Regions from separate parts of the Kocuria atrinae genome, predicted to be linked through region 4. Evidence: riboswitches for the same ligand, from Rfam matches in the RefSeq annotation. Region 4 holds a riboswitch; each other region holds the start of a gene.
What was found. A riboswitch is a leader RNA that binds a small molecule or an ion and turns the genes downstream of it on or off. The one in region 4 is predicted to bind S-adenosylmethionine.

Region 1 (5,355 bases), on a different contig from region 4:
TGACGTGGAAATGTACCTGTTGGCCCCGGGGGACCTGGTGCGCGCCCCGTACCCCGTGGTGGTCACCGGAGCCGCTGCTTTTCGGGCGTCGATCGGGTTGCCCTCCTGAAAGATCCGTGACGAATGCCCGTTCCGGCGACCCATTTCGGTCAGCCGCCGGAACGGGCATCGGCCGTGCGGATCAGGCTCGGAACTTCGCCCCCGTGTGATCCTTGCGCAAGCGCGGACCGGCGCCGCCGAAGACCTCGCGGGCCGTGCGGGAGGTGGCGGAAGCGGCGTCGTCGGCGGTCAGTACACCGCGTTCGCGCAGAACGGGCGTGACGAACTGGCCGAAGCGCTCGAAGTCGGCCGGGCGCACGCACGCGTTGATGTTGAAGCCGTCCAGGTCCGCGACCTCGACCCAGCGCTGGAGCTCGTCGGCGACTTCTTCGGGGGAGCCGACGATCACGGGACCGCGGCCGCCGATAGCCACGAACTCGGCGACTCGGCGCGGGGTCCATGCGCCCTCGGAATCCATCTTGGTGAACGAGGCCAGCGCCGAACGATTGGCGTCAGTCTCCACGTGCTCGAGCGGGGCGTCCGGGTCCGCGCTGGACAGGTCCACGCCGGTCCAGCCGGCGAACAGGGCGAGTGCGGCGTCGACGTCCACGTACTGCTTATAAGACTCGAGGCGCTCGCGGGCGGCCTCGGAGGTCTCGGCCACGACCACCGCAGCGTTGGTGAAGACCTTGATCGAGCGGGGGTCGCGGCCGTACTCGGCGGCGGCCTCGCGCAGACCTGCCGTCCACTTGGCGACCTGCTCGGGGGTGGGGCCGGAGAAGAACACGGCCTCCGCGTGTTTGGCCGCGAATTTCAGCCCGCGCGGGGAGGCACCGGCCTGGAACAGGAACGGGGTGCGCTGTGGGGTGGGCGCGACCAGCGCGGGCGCCTGGACGTCGAAGTACTCGCCGGAATGCCCCGCGCCCTTGACCTTGTCGGGGTCCACGACCACACCGCTCGCGGCGTCCGCGACGTAGGCATCGTCCGCGTAGGAGCCCTCCCACAGCGAATAGACCACGTCCATGTATTCATCGGCGCGGTCGTAACGCTGGTCGTGGGGCAGCTGCTGTCCCAGCCCCAGATTGCGCGCAGCCGACTCCTGATAGGAGGTCACCACGTTCCACGCGATCCGCCCATCGGTGAGGGCATCCAGGGTGGCGAAACGGCGCGCCAGGTCGTAGGGAGCCGCGTAGGTCACGGACGCCGTGACACCGATATTGAGGGTGCTGGTGGCCTTGGCCAACAGTGGGGCAAGGATCAACGGATCCAATTGGGGCACCTGTACGCCACCGCGCAGGGCGGCGTCCGCGGAACCGCCGTACACGTCGTACAGTCCCAGGACGTCGGCCAGGAACAGGCCGTGGAAGCCCGCGTTCTCGATGATCTGGGCCTCCCGCTCCCAATGGGACAGCTGCGCGTAGTTACGCGACTGGTCCTCGGGGTGGCGCCACATTCCGGGGGACTGGTGGACGGGCACGGGCATTTCGAAGGCGTTGAGCAGCAAGGGGCGGGGCAAGAGGAGTCCTTTCGGGTCGGTGCTGGGACGGGGCCGGGGTTGATTCCGGATCAGAACTGGGATTTCTCGGGTGCATCGGTCACGGTGTCCTTGGCCATGCGACCGGTGACCACGGAGATCACGGCCAGCAGGGACAGATAGCCGCACAGCAGCCAGGGGGAACCGCCGGTGGCCACGAGCCACGCGGCGATCATGGGGGTCAGGCCGCCGGAGAGGATGGTGCCCACCTGGTATCCCAGGGACACGCCGGAGTAACGCAGGTGCGTGGGGAACTGTTCGGCGAACAGTGCCGCCTGGGGGCCGTAAATGCTGTCGTGCAGCACGGCCATGCCGATCAGGTAGACCAGCGGCAGCAGTGCGAGCGGACCGTGATCCAGGTAGTAGAAGTAGGGCCACACGAACACACCGATGGCTGCGGCGGCGATCACGGAAATGCGGCGTCGACCCACGCGGTCCGAAAGCCAACCCCAGAACGGGCCACCCACCAGACCCACGCCCGCGGCGATCAGGATGGAAATCATGACCCACTGGCTCGCACCGCGTTGTTCGGTGACATAGGTGAGCGTGTAGACGGTGAGGATGGAGAAGATGGCCGGCTGGACCATGCGCTGACCGATGCACACAATCACCCCGCGGGTGTGGTTGGTGAGCACTTCACGCACCGGGGACGTCGCGGCAGTCTTTTCTCGCTTGACCTCCTGGAACTCCTCGGCATCCTCGATGCCGGCGCGGATGATCAGGCCGATGATCACGAGTACCGCGGAGAACAGGAAGGGTACGCGCCAGCCCCACGCCTGGAACTGCTCGGCGGTGGTGATGCCCTGCATGATGGCGAAGAAGGCGGTGGCCAACAGCATGCCTGCCGCGGAGCCCACCTGAGTGAAGGAACCGAACAGGCCGCGCAGGCCCTTGGGGGCGTGTTCCACGGAGAGCACCGCGGAACCGCCCCATTCCATGCCGGCGGACAGTCCCTGCGCAATGCGGCAGGCGACCAGCAGGGCCACGGCGAACCAGCCGATCTGCGAGAAACCCGGCAGCAAACCGATCACCGTGGTGGCCACACCCATGATCAGCAGTGACGCGACCAGCAGGGCCTTGCGGCCGATCCGGTCACCCAGATGCCCGGCAATGATGCCGCCCAGGGGCCGGAAGAAGAACGCAATGGCGAAGGTCGCGAACGAGGCGATGATCGAGCCCACGCCCGAACCCTGCGGGAAGAAGTAGTGGCTGAAGACCAGGGCCGCGGCGGCACCGTAGAGGTAGAAGTCGTACCACTCGATGGTCGTTCCCACGAAGGATGCGGCGAGCACGCGCTTCTTGTCGCGCACTGCGGCTCCCACGCTCGACAGCGCGTGATCGGTAGCGGGTTGGGCCTGCTGGGCAGACGATGAATCGGTGACCGTGGGCACCGGGGCGGTGGCGGGGGCCATGACACTCCTCATGACGGGGCGCCACGGAAGAATGCTGGGTGAGCCGGACGCCGTCCTTGCCCGCGCCGGTACTGATCGCGGGCCGAATCATCACCTGGGGCACCCCACGACAGCGTCTGAGGGTTGCCGTCCGGCCAGCCAGGGCTTCGCACCGGAACTCGTGATTCTTGTCGCGTGAACCTAACCACACGATCATCGAGGGCCACAAGTCATGAAGATTTATGACCGCTTGTTCTCATGCTCCCGCGGTTCGACTCGCGACGGGGGCGTCCTCCTTTTTCCCTCGGTTTCCGGTGCCTAGAATGGGCTAACCCCCCGGGCCACCGGGGCAGACACCGTTGTCGAACGAATACGCAGGGAGCCGACCATGCCTGAGCCCAACGCCGCCAATGCCGTGGTGCTCGACCGACCCGATGTGATCGTGGTCGACATCGAGGGGAGCCTCTCCTCCACCTGGTATGTCCGGGACGAGCTCTACCCCTATTCCCGCAAACGCTTCGCCAGCTATTTCGTGGAGTACTCCCACAAACCCGAGGTCGCCCGCGCTCGCCGGCAGATCATCGAGATGGCCGGCCTGGACAGTTCGGCCACGGCCGAGGACCTCACGGGTGTTCTGGAAGCGTGGATGGACGAGGGCCAGATGCCGGCGCCGCTACGCACGATGCACGCGTTGATCTGGCAGGAAGGCTTTGCTGCCGGGGAGTTCGTCTCGCCGTTCTTCGACGACGCGATTCCCGCGTTGCGGACCTGGGCCGAGCAGTCGATTCCGGTGTTCATCTTCTCCAACGGCACGTTGCCCGCCCAGCGCGCGTGGTTCACGCATTCGCCCGAGGGCAACCTGATTCCGCTCATCAAGGGGCACTTCTCCCTGGAATCGGCAGGGGCCAAACATGAAGTGAGCTCCTTCCGCAACATCACCCACGACGTGGCCGAGGCCCTGGGTAAACCGCGTGAGAAGTTCCTGTTCTTCTCCGACCAGGTCGAAGCCCTGGATGCAGCCCGGGAAACCGGTTGGGCCACCGTGGGAGTGCGCCGCCCCGGTGATCAGTTCTACGACGCCGGCGTGGGGGATCATCCCGAGATCCAGCGACTGGATCAGGTACGGTTCATCCGTCGCTATCCGTCCCGCTAGCGCGATCGGGAGATTTCAGACGGGATAGCTTCACCGTGAACAACACCACCACCATGCGCCCGGGGGCCGGGCGCGCACTTTTTGCTGCCGTGGCCGGAACCCTCATCGAGTGGTACGACTACGCGCTGTACGGCACGGCCGCCGGGCTGATCATCGGCCCGCTCTTCTTCGCCGGAATGGACTCCGGCGCCTCGCTTGCTGCGTTCGCGACCTTCGCGGTGGGCTTCGTGGCGCGCCCGCTGGGCGGGGTGCTGGTCGGTCACCTCGGTGACCGCTACGGCCGCCGACCGGCCATGCTGCTCACCGTGGTCCTGATGGGTGTGGCCACCGTGGGCATCGGCCTGCTGCCCACCTATGCCGCGATCGGCGTGGCCGCCCCGGTGTTCCTGGTGCTGTTGCGCCTGCTGCAGGGCATGGGCGCGGGTGCCGAGTTGGCCGGGGCCATGACCCTGGTCGCGGAGTTCGCCCCGCCGCGGCGCCGTGGACTCATGACGTCGCTCGTGCTCGCCGCGCCGCCGGCCGGCATCGTGTTGGCCACCGGTGCGTTCCTGTGGGCGGCGTCGCTGGGGGATCAGATGCTGTTGGACTGGGCGTGGCGGCTGCCGTTCCTGGCCTCGGCGGTGCTGTTCGCGCTGGCGATCTTCATCCGCGTCAAGCTCGAGGAAAGCCCCGAGTACTTGGCCGCGCTCCAGGCTGCCAAGGAGCGCGGGGAACGGCGCAAGGTGCCCGTGGTTGCCCTGGCGCGCGGTGGTCGTGGGGTTCTTCTCGATCACCGGGCACAACGCACTCAACTACATCCTGGCCGTGTTCTCCTTGTCCTTCATGACCTCACCGGCCGTGGGCATGGAGCGGGGATCGGCGTTGACCGCTGTGATCATCGGCTCCGTGTGCGGTGTGGTGGCCACTCCGCTGGGTGGTTTGGCCGCGGACCGCTTCGGTGCGCGCAACGTCCTGGCCTTCGGCTCGCTGTTGGGCGCGGCGGGCGCGTTCCCGCTGTTCGCGGCGCTGTCTTCGGGCAGCACCGTGGCCGCGACGGTGGCCATCGCCGTGGGTTACGGCGTGGTGATCGCCTGCACCTCGGGTTCCCAGGGCGCCTACTTGGCGGGTCTGTTCCCCGCCGCCGAACGGTTCAGCGGCATTGCCCTGGCGCGCGAGGCCAACGGGGCCATCGTGGCAGGATTCACCCCGCTCATCGCCGCGGCTCTGATCACCGCCACCGGCGGACAGACCTGGGCGGC
Region 2 (5,355 bases), on a different contig from region 4:
GCCAAAGATCCACTGCTGTCCCAGTTGCCGGGGGAGTTCACCGCCTACGTAGGGCACAAGGAAGGCACTCGTTCGCTGCCCGCCAGCGCAGTGTTGCTGGCCAGCGGAACCGTGTGCGAGGTGCAGATGTACCGCGTCAAGCAGAACCTCTACGCCACGCAGTTCCACCCGGAACTGGACCCGAACGGCCTGATCAACCGGGTCATCGCCTACAAGGACCTGGGTTACTTCCGGCCGGAAGACACTCAGACCGTGATCGATCGCGTCAAGGACGGGCCTGAGGTGGATCAACCCAAGAAAATTCTGGCGGCCTTCGTGGAGCGTTACGCGGTGCGGGCAACAACGGCCCACCAATCGGCTTCCGTCTAAGGAACTTCGTGCCGCGCGTGGGGCCCGTCTGCCTCGCTGCGCCGCGTGGGTTGCAGGATTGCCGGGTTGTTCGGTTGCCCGGTTGGCACACGGTACACACACTCCACAATCACCTCGCAGAACACCGGCGACCGATAGCGTGGAACCATGAGCCAGCACCCCGCTCCCTGGAGCCAACCGCCCGCACCTCACTCGATCCCGGCCACGCGGCCCGGTGAGGGGAGAGGCGATGGTCGGGCAGCGGCGTCGTCGACCATGAACGGCGGTCGCGTACCCCCGCCGGTTCCTGCTCCCGGCCCGTCCCAGGTGCCGCCGGAGCGGCTGCGCACGCTGGCGTATCACCGCCTGGGATTCGCGGATCCCAAACACGAGTGGTGGAAGCCCTTGGTTGAGGGCGCCATCTTTTTCTTCCTGTACATCGTCCTTACGGTGCTGTTCACCATCCCGCTTGTCCTGTTCGTGGACAACCCCATGGACATGGACAATCTGGAGACCATGAACCAGCTGGACCCGCTGGTCTTCTTACTCCTGTTCGGCTCAGTTGCACTCATGGCTCCGGCGGCTTATCTGGCCAGATGGATTATGGGCCCGCGGCCATTGGGCCTACTCCACTCGGTGACGGGGCGGTTGCGCTGGAAATGGATGCTTCAGTGCGGGCTCGCGGCACTGGCCATCTTTGTGGTGATCAACGGCCTGTCCATCCTGTTCGATATCGTGGCCGGCGGTGAAGCGATCGAGTTCACCCTGGCGCCCCAGTGGGGCTGGCTGCTGCTCATGGTGATCCTGCTGGTGCCCATCCAGTGCTTCGCGGAGGAACTCGTCTTCCGCGGCTACCTGATGCAGACGGTGGGTCGTTGGTTGAAGCACCCGGCCTGGGCCATTCTTCTGCCCGTCCCGCTGTTCGTGGCCGGGCATCTCTACGATGTGTGGGGACAGGCCTCCATCGCCGTCATGGCGATCACCATGGGCGTCATCACCTGGCGCACCGGCGGTTTGGAGGCGGCCGTGGCGCTCCACGTGGTCAACAACTGCACGGTCACGCTCATGGCCATGGTCGGCTTGGCGGACCTGAACGATACGAGTGGTGGGCCCATCGAGGTGCTGTTCACCCTGGCCATCAACGGGATTTTCCTGTTGGTGGTGTTCCGGATGGCTCGGAAGACTCGAATCGCGACCTCCCGCACCATCATCCTGCCGCCTCCGCCGCGCCTGCCCGCACTCGCGCAACGGCAGCGTGTGGTCGGCCAGAACGGCACCGCGCTCGCCGCGTTCGTGGTGGACCCGCGGACTCAGAACTACCTCTCCCTGCCCGAGCAGTACGGCCCGTACACCGTGCGGGACGGCCAGGGGCGTCCGGTGGGTCTGCTGGACGTGCGGAAGACATCGGGCCCGCAGTCACCGAACGGACCATCCGGGAACGGGCCTTGGCAGAACGGCCCGTCGCAGGGTGGCGACCCGCGGGACCGCCAGTTCACGGGGGCGCAGCCATCGAGCCAACACACGAGCTACGGCTCGCCGCAAGGCCAGAACCTGGGACCGCAGGGCGACGGTTCAGCTACCAACCAGGACCGCACTCCTTAGACTGTGCTGCATGGCCCATCACAGCGTTTCTGACTTGGACTCCCACCGCGCCCCGTTCGGCTATGCCCGTGCCCTGGGTGATTACGTCATGGCCTCGCCCAGTTCCTACCACGCGGTCGCGGCCGCCGCAGAGCTGCTGCGCGGCGCGGGATTCACGGAACTGCACGGGTCCGAGGCGTGGAGCGACGTCGTCGGGAGGCACTTCACGATTCGCGACGGCGCTCTGATCGCCTGGGTGGCCCCTCGCGACTATCGCGCGGGCGCCGGGTCTCGCATTTTGGGCGCGCACACGGATTCGCCCGGGTTCAAGCTCAAGCCCAAGCCGACCACGGTCTCCAACGGTTGGTATCAGGCGGGAGTGGAGGTCTACGGCGGGGTACTGCTGAATTCTTGGCTGGACAGGGATCTGCGGCTCGCCGGGCGCATTGTGGTGCGTGGTGAGAACGGCGAACTCACGCAACACTTATGCGCGACTGAGGCCATCGCAAGGATTCCGCAGTTGGCCATCCACCTGGACCGCGGGGCCAACGACGGGCTCAAGCTGGACAAGCAGCAGCACGTGCAGCCCATTTGGGGAACGGGCTCGGCGCAGGACGCTGACGTGCTGGGACTGCTCGCGGACATGGCCGAGGCATCGGTGTCCCCGGAGGACATCGTGGGCTTCGACATCGTGCTCGCGGATACCCAGAAACCTGAATTGATCGGGCAGCGGCGGCAACTGCTCGCGAGCGGTCGACTGGACAACCTGTCCTCCGTCTATGCGGGGCTTCATGCGTTCGTCGAGCACGCGGAGGAGCTCGAATCCGCGTCGCAGGTTTCGATGCTGGCCGCGTTCGACCACGAGGAAGTCGGTTCAGCCACGCGTTCCGGCGCGGCGGGCCCGTTCCTGGAGGACGTGCTCGTGCGTATCAGCGCGGCGCAGGGCGAATCACAGGACGATTACCGGCGTTCTCTGGCTGAATCGGTGTGCCTGTCTGCGGACGCCGGTCACCTGGTCCACCCCAACTACCGCGGTCATCACGATCCCGTGAACACTCCCGAACCGGGATCCGGACCGCTCCTGAAGATCAACGCCAACCAGCGCTACACCACGGACGCCATGGGCGCCGGGCTGTGGGCGGATGCGTGTGATCGCGCCGGCGTGAGCTATCAGGAATTCGTCTCCAACAACAACGTGCCGTGCGGTTCCACTATCGGGCCCATCACAGCCACCCGCTTGGGCATGCGCACCCTGGACGTGGGCGTGGGCTTGTTGTCGATGCATTCGGCCCGCGAACTCGCCCACGTGGACGACCTTCACGCGCTGTCCCGAGTGACCGGAGCGTTCTGGCGGTCATAAACCGTCACGCGCGTTGACAGTCCCCCGGGGCCCGTGATGCTCTGAACCCGTAACGCCATCAAGAGCGGCCGAGAGACGTGGCTCGTCAACGCCGCAGCAACCACCCGGATACCGGGACGGTGCTTCCGCCACGACCGATGGACAGCTTTTCAGCTTCTGCGGTTCGCACGGTCATGCCCGCGCACGCGCTGTGTTCCTCTCGGTCGGGTGCGTGCACCGCGACTGAACGCGAGGGACTACCGAGAACATGAGCACTGACACCGGGATCAAGGAACAATTCGACACCGCGGCCCTTCACGGGGATCCGCAGCGATCGCTGAGCACCCGCGAATTATTTGACGTGTTCCAACCGGTGTTCGACCGGATTGCGGCCGGTGCTGTGGAACGCGAACAGCAGCGGATTCTGCCGTTCGAACAGTTCAAGTGGCTCAAGGAACGGCACTTCGGTGCGCTGACCGTTCCGCGCTCGCGGGGTGGTTACGGAGCTTCGCTGGAGCAGGTGGCGGAGCTGCTGATTGCCCTGGCCGCGGCGGACTCCAATGTGGCGCATGTTTACCGCTCGCACCTGGGATTCATCGCGAGCCTCAGCTCGGAGGAGTCCGACGTCTGGTTCCCGCGGATTGCCGCCGGCGAGACCGTGGGCAATGCCGCGACCGAGCGCTCCGGGGCCGCGCTGGGCACCGCGGCCACTACCCTGACCCAGATCCAGACCGCAGACGGTGACTGGGAGCTCAACGGCACCAAGTACTACTCCACCGGTTCCATCTTCTCCGATTGGATCCAGGTCACCGCGCAGATTCCCGGTCAGGAGGCGCGCTCGCATGCGCTGGTGAAGAGCTCGTGGGATGGCATCGAACTGGTCGACGACTGGGATGGGTTCGGCCAGCAACTCACCGGCACAGGCACCACGCACTTCCGCGGGGTTAAGGTTCCGGCGGCCAACGTGCGCAACCGCGATGGCCGAGCCACCCAGGAGACCGCTGTCTTCCAGCTCGTCCTCCTTGCCGTTGAAGCGGGCATCGCCAAGGCCGCCATCGACGAGGGCGTCCACTTGGTGCGTTCACGCACTCGCGGTTTCAACACCGGTACCGGCTCAGTTGCGCGCGAGGATCCGCAGGTCCTGCAGCGCGTGGGTGAACTGAGTGCGAAGGCAGCCGCCGCGCGGGCGATCGTTCTGCAAGCGGCCCGGGAGCTCGACGCCGCCATTGGCGTTCTCGGCGGCGATCCCCTTCTCAACAACCCCCAGGAGTTGACCAACGCGTGCGAACTGCCCGTGGCACATGCCCAGGTGGTCGTTCCGGACCTCGTACGCGACGTGACGGACGGGATCTTCGACCTGCTCGGCGCCTCCGCCGTGGGCAAGTCCAAGTCCCTGGACCGCTTCTGGCGCAACGCCCGCACCGTGGCCACGCACAACCCGACCATCTACAAAGCACGCATCGTGGGCGACTACCGCGTCAACTGCACCCCGATGTTCGGCCTCAACGCGATTGGCGAGGTCAAGCAGGCCGGTGAGAAGCCCCAGTAGACCTGTGGGACACACCAGGTGCGCGGCAGGGACCTGAGCGCGCTTGAGATGCGCGGCTACGCGGCCGAAGCGGCGTCGTCTGCGGTAAGGGTGCTGCAACGACGAGCACCGGGCGTCGTTAGAACCTCCGTGCGCACGCCATGCGTCATTAGAACCCTTGGCGAGGCTCAGAAAGGCTCTAACGGCACACGAGGTGCCCGGCGGGGTCGGGACGGCGCCTGAGATGCGCAGCAAGCCCCGCGACAGTCCCAACGCCCCCACAACCGAAGCACCCCACAACCAACGCGCCTCACAACCAATGACGCAGCCCCGGCACCTTCGCGCGGAAGGGGCCGGGGCTGCGTCGTAGTGGCCGGGCAGCTTACGGGAGCTGCGGCATGGCGATGTCTGCCATGCGAGCGAGCACGCGCACCACCTGGCAGGAGTAGCCGAACTCGTTGTCGTACCAGACGTAGAGCACGAGCGAGTTGTTGTTGACGATGGTGGCCAGACCGTCCACCACGCCGGCGCGGCGGGAGCCGACCAGGTCGGTGGAGAC
Region 3 (5,355 bases), on a different contig from region 4:
GTGTTGGTGCGCCGGGGCGCGAGCGTCGTGGCTGTCGACATCAATGAACAAGCCGGCCAAAAGCTCGAGTCGGATGTGGGCGAGAGTCTGGTCTTCGTGGCGGGTGACGTCTCGCTCGAGGAGACCGCGCAGGCTGCGGTGCGGACCGCCGTCGAACGCTTCGGGCGTCTGGATGCCCTGGTCAACAACGCGCACGCATCCAAGCAAGCCATGTTCCTGGACCTGGACCTGGACGAGGATGCCTGGGCACTGTCCTTCAACACCGGCCTGCGCGCCACGCGCCAGTTCATGAAGGCCGCACACTCGGAACTGGCCAAGCAGGGCGGTTCGGTCATCAACTTCGGATCCGGTTCCGCAGTGAGTGGTCAACCGACGCAGGCCGCGTACGCCTCTGCGAAGGAAGCGATCCGCGGTCTCACCCGTGTGGTCGCCAACGAGTGGGCCGGGGACAGCATCCGCGTCAACGCCGTAATGCCCATTGCGCTGACCGAAGGCGTGGCCCAGTGGAAGGAAGCCTTCCCGGACATGTACCAGAAGTCGCTGGGCAACATCCCATTGGGACGGTTCGGCAACCCCGAGGAGGATGTCGCCCCGCTGGTAGCCTTCCTGGCCTCCGACGACGCCCGCTTCATCACGGGCCAGGCGATCGCCGTGGATGGCGGGGCCACCAAGCTCTACTAAGCCTTCCTGGCTTCGATGAATGCCATCGGTGGCGGCTCGTCTCCGGATCGCCACCGATGATGTTCAAGAAACATCTGTCACGAGGCTGATGCGTAGGTTCTGACCGGAGATACTCGATACATGTCCCCCGAGCAGCCCCCTGCCTCTGTCGATCTGCCTGCAACCCATACCGCTCCCGTGGTGATCACCGGGGCTACGTCGGGGCTAGGCCTCGCAACAGCCCGGGCCATGGCGAAGCAGGGAATCCCTCTGATTCTGGCAGTTCGGAACATGGCTAAAGGTCAAGAAGTGGCGGCAGCTCTTTTGCGGAGCGGCGTCCGCGTAGCCGTCCGGCGACTGGACCTCGCGAACCTTGCCACCGTGAAATCTTTCACGGACGGGCTCATCGAGGACGGTGTGATCCCCCGCGCCATCATTTGCAACGCGGGGGTTCAGACATTCGATCGGTTGCAGCGCTCCGCGGATCAGTTCGAGCTGACCATGGCCACCAATGTGCTGGGCCACGTCGCTCTGCTCGACCCTCTACTGAGCCACATGGCTCCCGGTTCCAGGGTCATCACGCTGGGCAGCGAAACTCATCGCGGTGGCCTCCGAGCCTTCGGCTTTCCGGGTGCGCTACTCGACCTCCAAACTGGCGTGCATCGCCATGGCCTACGAGGTCGACGAGTCCTGGGCCGCTCGTGGTATCCGGGCCGCGAGTTTTGACCCCGGCCTCATGCCGGCCACCGGCTTGGCCTGCAATTACCCGAACATTGTGCAGAGGATTTATGCAGTGGCCGCGCCACTGATTGCTCGACTTCCGGGTGCCAATTCGGTCAAGATCTCGGCCGAGAATCTCGCGTGGCTGGCCACCTCACCGGAGGCGGAACCGCTCATGGGTTGTTACGTCGCAGCCCGAAAACCACGCAAGAGCTCACCTTTGAGTTACTCCCCCTGACCTGCGAAAAGACGTCTGGGAGACGAGTCTTGAACGCGCCAACATGGCGCGGAGAAACAGCACGGACTGACCCGTTCCGTTTCCGGGATGTGACTTGCACCGCCAAAACTCTGTGCTAATGTCTCTCGCAACAAGGATCATGAGTCCCGGTGTAAAGCTCTGGCTAACCGGGCGGCAACCCTCCAGCACGTAGCGGGGTGCCCCAGATGACGATCCGGCCGCCGCGCACCCGCACGGCGAGCAAGTACGGCGCACGGAGAAACCTCCGGCGTCCCGAACCGCCGGAGGTATTTTTATGCCCGCCCTGTCCACACCCCAGGTCTCGGAGCAGACCGTCGCCACGGGGCCACCCACGGGAACGTCGTGGTTGGTGCGCAGGCCGCGCCGCGAGTCTTTGATCTCGTTCGAGGTGTTCCCGCCGCACCCCACGCGCGATCCGGAAGCCGTGTGGCGCAACATCGACGCGATGGCCGCCGCCGGTCCCGATTTCTTCTCGGTCACCCACGGTCACTCCGGCACCAACGGTGTCTCCCGCGAGACGCTGCGGCACTTGCTCAAGCAGACCAAGACCCCTGCGGTGGCCCACCTCACGTGCGGTGGCACCGATCGCGCGGGTCTGGATCGCGCCGTCGAAGATTTGCTCGACGACGGCGTCCGCGACCTTCTCGCCTTGCGTGGCGATCCGCCCGTGGGCGGCGGTGAGTGGGTGACTCATCCGGGTGGCTTCGATCGCGCATCGCAACTGGTCGAGTTGATCCGCGAGGTCGAGGAACGAAAGTTCGGTGCCTGCGAGCGCCCCGGCAAGCGTCCGGTCTCGGTTTCGGTGGCCTGCTATCCGGTGGCCGCGAAGGGCCGCGATTTCGAAGCGGACCTCGCTGCGCTGTGGGACAAGCAAGAAGCCGGGGCGGATTACGCGATCACCCAGGTGCTCTACGACGCTCAGGACTATGTGAGGTTCCTGGAGCGTGCGCGCTCGGAAGGCATCCACCTGCCCATCATTGCCGGCCTGGTTCCACTGACTGACATCAAGCGTTTGGGCCGCATGACCGAGCTGACCGGAGTTCCGATCCCCGAACGGATCACCAGCTTCCTGAACACCGAGAGCCCAGCCGAGCTACGCCGCAGGGGCATCGCGGCAACGCTCACGCTGATCGACGAGCTATTGGATTTCGGCTGCCCCGGTCTGCATTTGTTCACTTTCAACCGCCCGGATGCGCCTTTGGCCATCCTCGATCATCTCCGGGTGCGCGATGCCGCCCGACAATTTCGCGGGGGTATCACCGCGGCCTGACCGCCGCACGTCAGTGGCCGTACCACGGTCACGACAGCGCCCGCACTTCCCTTCCGACAGAACCTTTTGGCAACGGTCTCAGTGACCGTGGCTTCCCACAACACACCCTTTTATCCTCAGGAGCACCCCGAATGACTGCCGTTTCCAAGACTTCGTTCCCCGCCGCGACCATCCTGGGCTACCCCCGGATCGGCCCCGATCGTGAACTCAAGAGGGCACTTGAGGCCTACTGGTCCAAGCCCGCCGAGAACCCCGCCCACTCCGTTCTGGACACTCTGGCCAAACTGCGCGAGCGCACCGTTCGCCACCTCAGCGGCCTCGGTCTCACCGACGACGCTTCGATCCCCTCCGACACGTTCGCGGTGGACCAGACCCTGGACACCGCCCTGGCCCTGGGCGCGGTTCCGGCCCGGTTCCGCGCGGACGGTTTCCGCCCCGCAGCCCCGGACACCCCGCAGGGCATTGAGCTGACCACCGCGCTGTCCCGCGGAACCGATCACCTGGAACCGTTGGAGATGACCAAATGGTTCGACACCAACTACCACTACTACGTTCCCGAGATCGGCCCGGACACCCCGCTGTCCGCGCACCCGGAAAGCCTGATCGAACGGTTCGTGACCGCCCGTGAGACCACCGGCGCCATCACTCGCCCGGTACTCGTGGGACCCGTGACCCTCTTGCTGCTGGCCCGCCCGGAAACCACGGATGCACCGGGCACCCAGCCGTTTGACCGTCTCAATGACGTGGTCGACCTCTACATCCAGTTGCTCACCGCGCTCAAGGATGCGGGCATCCCATGGGTCGAATTGGACGATCACGCCCTGGCCGCCGAAGGCTGGGACGTTCCCCGCGAAACCATCATCGAGGCGCTGGCCAAGGCCTACACCCGTCTGAGCTTCCCCTCCAACCGCCCCGACATTCTGGTTGCTGTCGGTTACGGGGATGCGGGTGAGGACGCCCAACTCGCCCTTGCCGCGACCGACATCGAGGCCCTCGCCATCGACCTGGACCGCGGCAGTGAACCCGGTGGGGCCGCACTCGAGGCGTGGGGCGAGCGACCGCTGGTGGGCGGCGTCGTCGGCGGTCGTACTGTGTGGCGCACTGATCTGGAGAAAGCCTCGGAAACACTGGACCGCCTCAAAGAGGCAGCCGCGGGCCGCATTACCGTGGGCACGGCGACCCCGTTGCTGCACGTCCCGCACGATGTGCAGCGTGAAACCGCCCTCGACCCGGACGTCAAGGAATGGGTCGCGTTCGCGGACCAGAAGGTCGCCGAGGTCGTGACGCTGTCCCGCGGACTGACCGAAGGCTGGTCCACCGTGGCCGCCGAACTCGGCAAGGACGCACAGATTCGTTCCCGCCGTGCAGCCCACCCGGCCACGAACCGCCAGGAAGTGCGCGCCCGCACCGCGGCCGTCAAGCAGCAGGACCGCGAGCGCGCAGCCGCGGACGAGCGCCGCACCGCGCAGGCTCAGCGCCTGAACCTGCCGCCGCTGCCGACCACGACCATTGGTTCGTTCCCGCAGACTCCCGGTATCCGCACCACGCGCGCTGCTGTCCGCGCCGGCCGCATCGACCAGGCCGAGTACACCGAGAAGATCCGGGCCGAAATTGCCCAGGCCGTGCGCAAGCAGGAGGAGCTCGGACTGGACGTGTTGGTGCACGGCGAACCCGAGCGCAATGACATGGTGCAGTACTTCGCCGAAGGGCTGGATGGCTTTGTCACCACTCAGCACGGTTGGGTGCAGTCCTACGGTTCGCGCTGCACGCGTCCATCGATCCTGTTCGGCGACGTCTCCCGCCCGGCCCCCATCACGGTGGACTGGACTGGTTACGCGGCATCGCTGACGGACCGCCCGGTCAAGGGCATGTTGACCGGCCCGGTCACCATCCTGGCGTGGTCCTTCGTGCGCGACGACGCCCCGGCCCGCGAGGTCGCCGACCAGGTCGCTCTGGCTCTGCGCGATGAAATCACGGATCTTGAGGCCGCGGGAACCGCCGTCATCCAGGTGGACGAGCCCGCGCTGCGCGAGCTGTTGCCACTCAAGTTGGCCGACCGCCCGGACTACCTGGACTGGTCCGTGGGCTCCTTCCGGTTGGCCACCGGCGGTGCCCGGACTGCGACCCAGATCCACACGCACCTGTGCTACTCCGAGTTCGAGACCGTGCTGGACGCCATCGACGGCCTAGACGCCGACGTCACCACGCTAGAGGCCTCGCGTTCCGGATCGGGCATTGTGGACGGCCTGGCCGCCGGTGACTTCCCGCGCGATGTGGGCCCCGGCGTGTGGGATATCCACTCCCCGCGCGTACCCACCTTCGACGAGGTCGCCCAGCGCGTGCGCCACGCCGCCACCCAGATCGGCGCTGACCGTGTGTGGGTCAACCCCGACTGCGGCCTGAAAACCCGCGGCTGGCCGGAGACCGAGGCAGCCCTCGATCGTCT
Region 4 (5,355 bases):
ATGGCCCACAGGATGATGAACCCGTAACCCAGTTGGAAGGTCAGCCTTCGTCCGATCTTGTCGGACATCCAGCCGCCGAGCATCGTGAAGATTAGCCAGCCCACGCCGCCGACCAGCGAGGCAATGAGGGTTTCTGACCGCTCCATTCCGAGCGACTTGGCGCCGTAAGACGCAAAGAATGCGATGACCAAGTAGCCAGCGGCGTTGTTGGCAGCAAAGATCAGGGCAGCGAGGGTCACTTCTCGCTTGTTGGTGCGGAACAACTGGCCCAGCGGAGCGGAAGACTCCTTGGCGCGCTGCTGCATGGCAACGAACACGGGAGACTCATCCACCGCGCGGCGAATCGCGTAGCCGACACCGATCAGCACGACCGAAAACAGGAACGGAACGCGCCAGCCCCAGGATTCGAACTGTTCGGGAGTCAGCATGGAGGTCAGGCCGAACATGAAGAGGGTGGCCATCAGCATGCCCAGGGGCACGCCGATCTGCGGGTAGGCGCCGAAGAGTCCGCGCCTGTGATTGGGGGCGTGCTCTACGGCCATCAGGGCAGCGCCGCCCCATTCACCACCGGCGGAGAAACCCTGCAAGATGCGCAGGAGAACCAGGATGATGGGTGCTGCGATGCCGATTTGTTGGTAGGTGGGAAGCAGGCCGATCAAAGTGGTGGCTGCACCCATTCCGAACAAGGTCATCACCAGGGTGATCTTGCGGCCGTACTTGTCACCGATGTGGCCAGCGACAATGGCGCCGAGCGGGCGGAACAGGAAGCTGATACCCAGTGATGCCCAGGCAAAGATCTGGCCCAGAGCCGCATTTTCTGCACCTGCAGGAGCAAAGTAATGCGTGGCCAGGATGAAGGCCGCTGCCTGAGCGTAGATGAAGAAGTCGTACCACTCGATGGTGGTGCCCACCAGGGTGCCGGCGAGAACCTTGCGCTCTTCGCGGGACATGGTGTGCGCCTGCTGCTGTGCGGGCGGGGAAGCTGCGTTTGTAGCCATGGAAGCTCCAGGATCATGAGTTGCGCGGTCCGGGCCCGGCAAGATCTGCGATTACTGACCGAATGGTCGTTGGAATAGATAGTACTGATGATCGTGACTCGCGTCACTACCTCCGCGCAAAATTATCAAAGGTTTGAGGAAACACGTGTGAGGCGTGGCGCCATGGTCCTGCGCTGACCAGCTATTTCGGTGTTCACCGGGCATGGGTTGGGCAAACAAATTCTGTCCGCTCGGGGCGTGTCCCCGCCCATAGCGCTGGGACTTCTCATCGGATTGCGGCGGCCATCGTCCTTAAAGCCGTGTGGCCCGTCAGTATGACGGGCCACACGTGGTTCAGGCGGCGAGCGGCGTCGTCGATGAATTGCCGACGCCGCTTGCGAACCTTGCTAGAACAAGCGCTCGGTCGCAAGGCGCGAGCCTTCGACCAGGGAATCAAGCTTGGCGAGCGCGATCGAGGGGTGAATGCGACCGCCCAGGCCGCAGTCGGTGGACGCGATGACGTTCTCGCGACCCACCACGGACGCGTACTGCTCGATGCGGTCGGCCACGAGCTCCGGGTGCTCCACCACGTTGGTCGAGTGAGAGACGAAGCCGGGGTAGACCACCTTGCCCTCGGGGAGCTTGTGGTCCTTCCAGACCTTCCACTCGTGTCCGTGACGGGGGCTGGACGCCTCGAAGCTGTAGCCGCCGGCGTTGATGGTGAGCATGAGGTCCACCAGGTACTTGAACTCGAGGTCAGTGGTGTGCGGGCCGTGCCACGATCCCCAGCACAGGTGGAAGCGGATCTGGTCCTCGGGCAGGTCGCGCAGGGCGTAGTTGAGGGCGTCCACGCGGATCTTGGTGAAGGCCAGGTAGTCCTCCACGGTGGGCTCGGGGTTGATCTGGTCCCAGGACTCCGCAATGGAGGGGTCGTCGATCTGAACCGTCAGGCCGGCATCGACGATGGCCTTGTACTCCTCGCGCATGGCGTCCGCGCAGGCGTATACGAGCTCTTCATCGGTCGAGTAGTACTCGTTGCGAACACGCGCACAGGAACCCGGGGACAGCGCGGCCACGAAACCCTGCTGGGCGCCGGTCTCGGTCATCGCGTCCTTGAGGCGGCGGATATCACCGGCCACGGCGTCCTGACCGGTGTAGGTCAGGGGGCCCGTGATCTTGGGTTGAGCAACTGAGGCGCGGTGCGCGAGGACGCCCGCAGTGGGGTCCTCGTAGGCCTCGCGGAAGCGAGCGCGATCGCGGCGGTCCGGGAAGCTGGTCAGAACAATGTTGCCGGGGGAGGAACGCTTGACCTCTGCGTCCTTCCAACGGTCCTCGTTGGTGGGGGTCAGCCCGCCCAGGCGGGAGAACGAGTAGTTCCACCACGCGCCGTAATCCACGGAGGAGGACATGGCGTGGCCGTATTCGCCGTCATTGACGATGTCCAGGCCGATCTCACGCTGCTTGCGGACGATGTCGATCACGCCGTTGTCGAGCGCGGCATCTAACTCCTGGGCGGAGGCCTCGCCCTCCTGGAAGCGCCTATTGGCCTCCAACAGATCAGGGGTGCGGGGCAACGATCCCACGTGCGTGGTCTGAATGCGATCGGTGTTCTGTGGCATGAACTAACAGTCCTTTCCATCGGTCCTGGCGGTAGCACCGTGGGCTGAATCCCGGGTTGCTGCGGCGTCAACGAGCCAGATCTCTCGGCCGCTCTGGATGGGTACCTTCTCATCAAACATCATGGGTGGGTGGTCGGGCCAATTGTGGCGCGCGTCGCGACACCTCGGATCCCTTGGTGGCACCCGTAGGATGAAATCAACGATAAATCAGTGATGCAGCTCACGGGCGGGTGCTACGAGTCCGCCCAGTAGGAGGACAAATGACCGAGAACGCCAATGATGTTGTGATCGTCAACGGGGCGCGCACGCCGCAGGGCAAGCTGATGGGGGCGCTGGCGTCTCTGAGCGCTGTGGATCTGGGCGCGCACGCCATCAAGCACGCGGTGGAGCGCTCGGGCGTCTCGCCCGAGACCGTGGATTACGTGTACATGGGCAACGTGGTGCAGGCCGGTAATGGCCAGAATCCGGCCAAGCAGGCCGCTGTGGAGGCGGGTCTTCCCATGAACGTTCCCGCCATGACCCTGAACAAGGTGTGCCTGTCCGGTTTGGTCGCGGTGACCGAGGCGGCCCGGATGATTCGCGCGGGTGAAGCGTCTGTGGTGGTGGCCGGTGGCATGGAGTCCATGACCAACGCGCCTCACCTCGCGCTCGGCTCCCGCAAGGGCAAGCCCTACGGGGATATGACGCTGGCTGATTCGTTGGCTAACGATGGTCTGGTGGATGCCGCTCTGGGCGTCGCGATGGGTGAGCTCACCGAGACCGGCAATTCCGAGCGCTCGATCGGCCGCGAGCAGCAGGATCAGATTGCCGCGCGCAGCCACCAATTGGCGGGAGAAGCGCAGTCCTCGGGAGTCTTCGCGGACGAGATCGCCCCGCTGGAGATCCCGCAGCGCAAGGGAGACCCGGTCACCGTGTCCGAGGATCAGGGCGTTCGCCCCGAGTCCACGGCCGAGGGTCTCGGCAAGTTGCGTGCCGCCTTCACCAAGGACGGCACCATTACAGCGGGTAATTCGTCCCCTATTTCCGACGGCGCCGCTGCCGTTGTCCTGACGACGCGCGCCTACGCCGAGGAGCACGGTCTGTCCTGGCTGGCCGTGGTGGGCAAGCCGGGTCAGGTTGCGGGGCCGGATACGTCGTTGCACTCGCAGCCTTCGCGAGCCATCGAGCACGCCGTGGAGCGCGCCGGGTGGTCCGTGGACGAGCTGGACTTCGTGGAGATCAATGAGGCCTTCGCGGCCGTTTCCGTGCAATCGGTCGATGACTTGGGGATTCCTCTGGACAAGGCCAACATTCACGGCGGTGCCATTGCCCTGGGTCACCCGATTGGTGCGTCCGGTGCTCGCCTGGCTTTGCACGCGGCACTCGAGCTGGCGCGCCGTGGTTCCGGCAAGGCCGCAGTGTCCCTGTGCGGTGGTGGTGGTCAAGGAGAAGCGTTGCTGCTGAGCCGCTAATTCCGCGTGTTTCCACAATCCGGATAATGGAATAGTTATTCCATTATCCGGATTTGTGCTGCATACTCGGTGGACGAGACCTACGCCACACTCAGGAGATACCACCGATGACTCAGACTCACGCCCTCAATGGACCGGCATGGATTGTCGTACCCGCCGATCAGCCCGAGCAGTTCGCTGAGGCCGCACAGGCGGCGGACGTGGTGGTGCTGGACCTCCATAACGGCGTGCTGCCACGGGACAAGGAGTTCGCACGCCAGTGCATCCTGGAATGCCCGTTGGATCCGGCGCGCACGGTGATCCGGGTGAACCCGGTCGGCACCGATGAGCACACCGCGGATCTGCAGGCGTTGGAAACCACAACCTATCGGCGCGTGGTCGTCCCACAGGTCGAATCCGCTCAGCAGATTGCGGGGCTGTCCGGCTATGAAGTCGTGGCGTCGATCGACTCTCCCGAGGGTGCTCTGGCCCTGGGTGAGGTTGCCGGCGCGAGCGGCGTCGTCGGATTGGTGTGGGGCTCCGAGGACTTGATCGGGAACCTGGGCGGACTCACGAGTCGCAAGTGCAATGGTGCGCTGCGCGATATTTCGCTGCACGTGCGCTCGCAGACGCTCCTGCACGCCAAGGTCAATGGGATTTTTGCAGTCGACGGCATCTTCCTGGACGTCGAAAATCTGGAGGGCTTGCTGGGAGAGACGCTGGATGCCTCCAGCTCTGGCTTCAATGCCAAGGGCGGCGTGCACGTCTCCCAGATGGCTGTCATCAAGGAGGGCTTCCTCCCCAAACCGGACAAACTCGACTGGGCTCGCAGCGTGGTGGAGGCGGCCCCGGAGCAGCGGGGATCCTTCCGGCACGGGGCGCAGATCGTCGACGCGTCCGTGATTCGACTGGCGGAGCGCATGGTGGCACGAACGGACGCAAATGCTGCGGTGACGTCCTAGCCCGAGAGCGGCTTGCCGGGGTGCTACTTACGCGTCTTGGCGCCGATAACCGTACGGTGGTCCATGATCTTGTCGAGCAGACTGATGAGGAGTTCGCGTTCCTGTTCGGTGAGAGCTTGGCTCCAGTCGTTCTCGCGGGAGTTCTGCAGCGCGAAGATCTCTTGGATCTTGCTCTGACCCGTTTCGGTCAGGTGCAGGATCAACGAGCGGCCGTCATCTTCGGACGCCTGCTTGACCAGTAGCCCCTTGGACTCCAGGTTTCCCGCGAGATTCGAAACCGCCGCACGACTCATGCCCATGAGTTCCGCCGCGCGATGCGGTGTCAGCGGGCCTGCAACCCAGAGTGCGAACAGCATGCGGTAACTGG

Region 1: another riboswitch for S-adenosylmethionine. It lies ahead of ABD283_RS08275 (MFS transporter); the one in region 4 lies ahead of ABD283_RS04770 (cobalamin-independent methionine synthase II family protein).
Region 2: another riboswitch for S-adenosylmethionine. It lies ahead of ABD283_RS03875 (acyl-CoA dehydrogenase family protein); the one in region 4 lies ahead of ABD283_RS04770 (cobalamin-independent methionine synthase II family protein).
Region 3: another riboswitch for S-adenosylmethionine. It lies ahead of ABD283_RS03035 (methylenetetrahydrofolate reductase); the one in region 4 lies ahead of ABD283_RS04770 (cobalamin-independent methionine synthase II family protein).

What each region holds. Positions count from the first base shown of each region.
Region 1 covers NZ_BAAAQA010000015.1:384,982-390,336, reverse strand. Annotated here, with positions in the region: gene ABD283_RS08285 (GNAT family N-acetyltransferase) at 1-109, shown strand, start outside; gene ABD283_RS08280 (NtaA/DmoA family FMN-dependent monooxygenase) at 182-1,555, opposite strand; gene ABD283_RS08275 (MFS transporter) at 1,606-2,985, opposite strand; SAM riboswitch class IV at 3,033-3,151, opposite strand; gene mtnC (acireductone synthase) at 3,353-4,117, shown strand; partial or broken gene ABD283_RS08265 (MFS transporter) at 4,171-4,758, shown strand; gene ABD283_RS08260 (MFS transporter) at 4,850-5,355, shown strand, end outside.
Region 2 covers NZ_BAAAQA010000004.1:193,876-199,230, forward strand. Annotated here, with positions in the region: gene ABD283_RS03860 (glutamine amidotransferase) at 1-369, shown strand, start outside; gene ABD283_RS03865 (CPBP family intramembrane glutamic endopeptidase) at 517-1,950, shown strand; gene ABD283_RS03870 (M18 family aminopeptidase) at 1,961-3,289, shown strand; SAM riboswitch class I at 3,342-3,433, shown strand; gene ABD283_RS03875 (acyl-CoA dehydrogenase family protein) at 3,537-4,817, shown strand; gene ABD283_RS03880 (glyceraldehyde-3-phosphate dehydrogenase) at 5,179-5,355, opposite strand, start outside.
Region 3 covers NZ_BAAAQA010000004.1:8,293-13,647, reverse strand. Annotated here, with positions in the region: gene ABD283_RS03045 (SDR family NAD(P)-dependent oxidoreductase) at 1-681, shown strand, start outside; partial or broken gene ABD283_RS14360 (SDR family NAD(P)-dependent oxidoreductase) at 802-1,251, shown strand; gene ABD283_RS03040 (Rossmann-fold NAD(P)-binding domain-containing protein) at 1,265-1,618, shown strand; SAM riboswitch class IV at 1,754-1,871, shown strand; gene ABD283_RS03035 (methylenetetrahydrofolate reductase) at 1,914-2,909, shown strand; gene metE (5-methyltetrahydropteroyltriglutamate--homocysteine S-methyltransferase) at 3,041-5,355, shown strand, end outside.
Region 4 covers NZ_BAAAQA010000008.1:40,249-45,603, reverse strand. Annotated here, with positions in the region: gene ABD283_RS04775 (MFS transporter) at 1-998, opposite strand, end outside; gene ABD283_RS04770 (cobalamin-independent methionine synthase II family protein) at 1,385-2,596, opposite strand; SAM riboswitch class I at 2,610-2,700, opposite strand; gene ABD283_RS04765 (acetyl-CoA C-acetyltransferase) at 2,857-4,047, shown strand; gene ABD283_RS04760 (HpcH/HpaI aldolase/citrate lyase family protein) at 4,155-4,988, shown strand; gene ABD283_RS04755 (MarR family winged helix-turn-helix transcriptional regulator) at 5,012-5,355, opposite strand, start outside.